Regions from separate parts of the Candidatus Ruminimicrobiellum ovillum genome, predicted to be linked through region 2. Evidence: riboswitches for the same ligand, from Rfam matches in the RefSeq annotation. Region 2 holds a riboswitch; the other holds the start of a gene.
The links. Region 2 has a riboswitch for cobalamin ahead of B2Y85_RS02700 (TonB-dependent receptor plug domain-containing protein). Riboswitches for the same ligand answer to the same signal wherever they lie in the genome.

Region 1: linked by a shared signal. The riboswitch ahead of B2Y85_RS06000 (ribonucleoside triphosphate reductase) and the one ahead of B2Y85_RS02700 (TonB-dependent receptor plug domain-containing protein) in region 2 are both predicted to bind cobalamin.

Annotation. Positions count from the first base shown of each region.
Region 1 is NZ_DGIC01000010.1:317,223-320,656, reverse strand. Features, by position in the region: gene B2Y85_RS06010 (DUF4416 family protein) at 1-445, shown strand, start outside; gene B2Y85_RS06005 (metallophosphoesterase) at 427-1,551, shown strand; cobalamin riboswitch at 1,700-1,894, shown strand; gene B2Y85_RS06000 (ribonucleoside triphosphate reductase) at 2,024-3,434, shown strand, end outside.
Region 2 is NZ_DGIC01000008.1:37,984-41,417, reverse strand. Features, by position in the region: gene B2Y85_RS02705 (prepilin-type N-terminal cleavage/methylation domain-containing protein) at 1-96, shown strand, start outside; gene B2Y85_RS02700 (TonB-dependent receptor plug domain-containing protein) at 196-2,037, opposite strand; cobalamin riboswitch at 2,183-2,352, opposite strand; gene B2Y85_RS02695 (ABC transporter ATP-binding protein) at 2,713-3,434, opposite strand, start outside.

The DNA.
Region 1 (3,434 bases), on a different contig from region 2:
AGAAGTTTATAAAGTATTGGAACAAAAGTTTAACAATAAAATAGATATTTACAGCCCCGCAATAGATTTTACGTTTACAACTTATTACAACAAAGAAATGGGTGAAAAGTTAAAAAGGCAATGGATTTCTTTTGAAAAACCTATATTGCCCGATGCTTTGGCAGATATGAAGATAGAAACAAACAATATTGAAGATTCTTATGCCAAAGATAAAAACAGAATAGTAAATATTGATCCGGGATATATTACACCGGCAAATGTTATTCTTGCTTCAACAAAAGATTTCAGTCACAGAATATATTTATCTAAAGGTATTTACGCCGAAGTTACGACAATATACAGAAAGGAAGGTTTCACAAAACTTCCTTGGACGTACCCCGATTATTTATGTCCTACGGCAACCGAATTTATACTAAAAGCAAGACAATGTCTGTTAAAGAAATAGGATTAAGAATAGTGTTTTTTATAGTTTTTCTATCCATTTATATATTGGGAAATGCTTACATTATTTACAGAGTTATGCACGACTTAAAACTTCACGGACTTGCTCTTACAATATTTATAATTTTTTATCTTGCAATAACTTTTTTGAGTGTATATTCTTTTAAAATATCGAGATTTAACAGTCCGACAATATCGGCAAAAATTTTAACGGAAATAGGATACATTTGGCTCGGAATATTTTCTATATCTCTTACATATCTGTTAATATCTCACCTAGTATTCATTTTCGGACATACTCCGAAATTCAGGTACAACACAACATTAATAACCGTAATTTTAATTGCCGTTTCTTCCGTTTATTCCATAATTAATACATGCGGTGATCCGAAAGTCAGAGAATATGAAATAAAAGTTCCTAATTTACCTGTAGACAAACTTTCAATTGTCCAATTATCGGATATTCATATAGATGTGACAACAAAATATGATACTGTTAAAAGAATCGTAGAAATAACAAATTCTTTAAATCCGGATATTATTGCATTTGTAGGTGATTTGGCAGATACGGATATAACAAAAACTTATGAAAAGTACGGACTTTTAGATTTTAAATCCAAATACGGAACTTTTGCCGTCAGCGGGAACCACGAATATTACAGAGGTATAACAAATTACGAATTTGTTTGTGATAAAATAGGATTTAAGCTTTTAAACAACGAAAATGTTTTAGTAGACGACAAATTTTATGTTGCCGGTATCACCGATCCAACATCAATACAAATGAACTACAAGCCTTTAAATGTTGCGAAATCTTTAGAAAACATAGATTTCAGTAAACCGGTAATATTTTTATCTCATCAACCTAACCCGTTTTTTGAAAGTCAAAAATATCCTATAACGATACAACTTTCCGGACATACTCATGCCGGGCAAATTCCGCCTTTTGATATCATCGAATACTTTTTATACAAATATTTCTGCGGCTTATATAAAGACAGTGATTCCTACATTTATGTAACCACAGGAACAAGATGGTGGGGCCCGCCGATGAGACTTTTTTCAAAATCCGAGATAGTAAAATTTAATTTGGTAAAAAGTTCAAATTAATTTATCTTTTCTTGTTTTTTCAATAACTACTAATTTTAATTACAAACCAAAAACCACTACATATAGTTACGAAACCCATATAAAAAATCAATATATTGTGTTTTAGGTATTGACAAGCCATAAATTAAAACATATAATCAATTTATAATTTTTGAAATCTTTTGTTGGTGTTTTCTCATAAAACTTAATAGGAAATTCCGTTAGAATCGGAAGCACTCCCGGTGCTGTGATAGGGAACGAAAAACTTTTTGAAACAAAGTCACTGCTTAATTTAAGCGGGAAGATAAAGTTTAGTAGGTTATTACCCTTAAGCCAGAAGACCTGCCGACAAATACATAATATTTATAAAGGTTGTCGAGGAATGACTTTTTATAATTCAAATGGAAACAAGAAAACCAGGGTGCCTTTCCATAATTATGTTCAAAATTAATAGAAGTGTCAAAATAAAATTTAAAAAACAGGAGAAATTTAAATGGAACAACTTTCGGTTTTTGATTGTATCGTAAAAAGAGACGGCAAGCAAGAAAAATTCAATTCACAAAAAATTCAACAGGCAATTTTAAAAGCAGGTCAGGCAACAAATGAGTTCGACGACAAAATCGCTTCGAAATTAACGGTAAAAGTTTTAAGTATCGCACAAGAAACCATTACGGACGGACATCCTACCGTAGAACAAATACAGGATATCGTTGAAGAAGTATTATTAAATTCTCCTTATAAATCTTCGGCAAAAGCTTACATTATATACAGAGATCAGCACTCAAAAATGAGAGAAATCGTTTCTAAGTTTAATGTAGATTTAGTTGATCAATATTTGTCTAAAGCAGATTGGCAAGTAAAAGAAAACAGTAACATGTGCTATTCCCTTCAAGGTTTAAACAACTATATATCATCGGAAGTCAGTAAAGCATATTGGTTAAACAAAATTTATACCGACGATATAAGAAAAGCTCATACCGAAGGTGATTTACATATTCACGATTTAGGAATTTTAGGTGTATATTGTGTAGGTTGGGATTTGCACGATTTATTGGTTACAGGTTTTAAAGGTGTTGCCGGTAAAGTAGAATCAAAACCTGCTAAACATTTTAAAACGGCATTGGGACAAATAATTAACTTTTTCTTTACATTACAAGGTGAAGCAGCAGGTGCTCAAGCATTTTCAAGTTTTGATACATTGCTTGCACCTTTTATCGCATACGACAATTTATCTTACAAAGAAGTTAAACAAGCATTACAGGAATTCTTGTTCAATTTAAATGTTCCTACAAGAGTTGGTTTCCAGTCACCTTTCACAAACTTAACGCTTGATTTAAAAGTTCCTAAACATTATAAAGACGAAGCAGTTATAATCGGAGGAAAACCTCAAGCTAAAACTTACGGCGATTTCCAAAAAGAAATGGATATGTTAAACAAAGCATTTTTGGAAGTTATGCTCGAAGGTGATGCAAAAGGCAGAGTATTCAGTTTCCCTATCCCTACATACAATATAAGCAAAGATTTCGATTGGGATAATCCTGAATTAAAATTGTTGTGGGATGCAACGGCAAAATACGGTATTCCTTACTTTGCAAACTTTATTAATTCCGATATGGATCCGGACGATGCAAGAAGTATGTGCTGCAGATTAAGAATTGATAACAGAGAATTAAGAAGAAGAGGCGGCGGACTTTTCGGAGCATCTCCTTTAACGGGTTCTATCGGTGTTGTTACATTAAATATGCCGAGACTCGGTTATGAATCTAAAACAGAAGAAGAATTTTTCCAAAAATTAGATAAGTTAATGACAATAGCTAAAAACAGTTTGGAAACAAAGAGAAAAGTTTTGGAAAAACTTACGGATCAAAACCTTTATCCGTATATGAGCTTTTATTTAAGAAACA
Region 2 (3,434 bases):
AATTATTATGATAACTACTTAAAGAAAAAAGTACTTGTTTACTTGATGAAGAAAATTTTACCTAGCAAAGATTACGAATCCATAATATTGAAGTAATTATTTTGTATATTTGCACACACACGTTTTAATAAATAAACAAAGCAGGAAGAAAATTTTTCTTCCTGCTTTTTTATAAAAGTTTTTATTTTTATTAAATTAAAATCTTACATCGATACCTGCAGTTCCCGTAATTCCCGGCATCGGATAACCATAACTTAATTGATATTTATCATCATTTGTTAAGTTGTTTCCCTTAACCCATAATGAAACGTATTTCATTATTTGATAATCTGCTCTTGCATTAACTATACAATAATCTTTTAAATAGTCTCCTGTTTCACACAATGTTGTGGTAACATAAGAAACATCAGCAGATATTTTTAAATCTTTTATAGGTTTAACGGTTATTACATAATTTAAATTATGCATAGGTTTATAAATTAAGTCGGTATGAGTTTTTGTATCTTCTGCTCTTAAATATGTGTAATTCAATTTATGTTTAATATCTTTTGTCATATTATAGTTTGCTTCAACTTCATAACCATACTGTCTTGCTTCGTCCACATTCTGTGCTATATATTTATAAGTTTCAAGATCATATATATTTTGTATTAAATCCTCACTGGTAATATAAAATCCAGTTACTCCAATACCTATGGTTCCATTATTATATTCAATACCAAAATCACTTGATATACCTTTTTCAGGTTTTAAATTAGGTGCCGGAGCATACCAAGTATCATCACCATAAATTTGACCGAATGTCGGAGCATTCCAAACTTTGCTTACATTACCTGAAACTTTTATTTCATCAGTTAATTTATAAACAGCAGAAAGTGCAGGTGTAAATACATCTTCATAGTCGGTATTTTTATCTCCTCTTACAACTGGAATTAAAGTTAAATCACCAAATTTTAATATTGCCTGTAAATACGCTGCAGCATTTTCTCTACTTCTATTTATTTTTTCAGTATCATATATTAAATCTTTTTGTTTGAATTCTGTTTTATCCCATTCCAAACCTAATGTTAACATTTCTTTGTATGTAACGTTTCCTTTAACTCCGGTATTTACAGTATTATATTCACTAAAATAAGCTCCCCAAGCATCATACATATCACCAGCTTTTCTTGTATAATTCGCATTGTATCCTGAAACTTGAACCTTAAAATCTTCTATTTTTGTATTGTAATCCAATTTTAAATAATTATTATCTTCAAATTGTTTTGCAGTTTCTGATGCATAAGTCAAAGAACCAGGATTTCCTAAATCGGCATTATATGCCTGTCCTGATAATATTATTTCGGAATTTTCTGTTAAATTTACACCGATTTTACCGAAAATATTTTTTGAATCATAAAATGAATTTTTCCTGTAACCATCTGAAGACAACATAGAAGGCGCAATCAATATAGATATAACATCATTTGCATAAGCCCCTGTTATACCTGCATTTATTGTGTTAAATGTTCCATAAGAAAAATACGGATTAACATTCGGTGTTAAAGGTGTAGCTTTTTTTGTTATAACATTGATAACACCACCGAAAGCTCCTGTTCCGTAAAGAGCGGCACCCGAACCTCTTATAATTTCAACTCTTTCTATCATACTTGCAGGAATTGCCGTAAAGTCTGCTCCACCACCTGTTCCTATATCGTTTACAGGTCTTCCATCAACTAAAACCAATACCTGACCTGCTGCGGAACCTCTCATGGAAATTGATTGTGCCTGCCCCAACGGGCCATAAGCTTTATAAGAAACACCTACTTCATCTTCAACTATTTCTCCCAAAGTTTTTGCACTTTTTTCTTTAATTTCTTCTTCCGTAATAATGGTTAAGTTTGTTGTTAAATCGCTTAACGGTTCTGCCGTTTTTGTTAAAGACAAAAAGACTTCTCCTTCGTTTTCATCTTCATCATAATCTGCTGCAATTACTGTTTGAGTAAATGCAGATACTGCCAAACTCAATACTGCCAATAAACTTATAAATTTTCTCATTTTATTTTTTCTCCATAAAAAAACTTATTTTTGTATAGCAAAAATTTTCTATACATCCGTCTTTCCATACATCCATACCTCAAAAATCGTATGGCGATTTTTTATCCGTCAATAATAAACGATTGTTTCATAATAACCTCCTCGGGGTTTATTTTGATTAACGGTCGGTCTCCTGACTTAGAGTTTTTACTGCAAATATTTCCTTCCCGATTTTTTGATAATCAGTGAAAATATTTAATTACCGCACTCAATACAGTAGCCGGACTGTAGCCGATTCTCACGGCTTTCCCGTACACCGTTATAACTGCAATTTATAATTTATAATGTACAATGTATAATTAGCTAAAAAATCTTTAAATTTTTCGTTTACAAGCATGATTAAAGCCGTCTATGAGCGCAGAAAAATTTAGAGCAAAAAGCTATAAATAAAAAAAGCTTTTTAGTGCGAACATGTTTGAAAAAAATCCGTTTCGTTAGGTTGTTAGGATTTTTTAAGTTGGAGCACGGCTTTAAATTTTTCAAACGAATGGCTTTTTTGCTTGTAAATGAGAAATTTTAAAAGAACTAAAAACGACAATTTATAATTTACAATTTATAACTAAATTTTTCAAATTATTTTTGTCGTTGTTGCTTTTCTAAACTTATAACCCTATAACCTAATAACCTGTCGTTATTTTAATTGTATACCGGTATAACTACAGGTTTTTTCGATATCGGATTAGTATGAACAACAACTTTTACATCATAAACTTTTTCTATATCTTTATAATTTAAAACTTTTTCGGCAGATCCGAAATTGATAACCTTTTTATCATCAAGAAAAACTATATCCGAACAAAATTCTCCTGCCAAATTCAAATCGTGAACGGTAGTAATAATTGTTTTATTATATTTTTCGTTTAACATTTTTAACAACTTAAATATTGTTGCCTGACTGCCGATATCAAGATGAGATGTCGGTTCATCGAGTGCAACAATATCGGTTTGTTGAACCAATGTCTGCGCCAACAAAACTTTTTGTCTTTCCCCGCCGGAAAGTTCGTTTATATTCCTTTCTTCTAATTCCGATGTTTCGGTAAGTTTCATTACATCTTCAACTGTTTTAAAATCTTCTGCACTTGCCATCTTGAACATGTTTGTGTAAGGATATCTCCCGAACATAATAAAATCTTTAACATTAAAAGAAAAGTCAAACTGCATCGTTTGCGGCATAAAAGAAATTTTCCTTGCCAAAATATTTTTTTTCATATCATAAACATTTTTATCATCAATGAAAATATTTCCTTTTACGGGTTTTAAAAGCCCTGCTATTGATTTTAGCAATGTACTTTTACCGGTTCCATTTTTACCGATAATTCCGATAAAAGATTTCTCTTTTAAGTTTAAAGTTATATCTT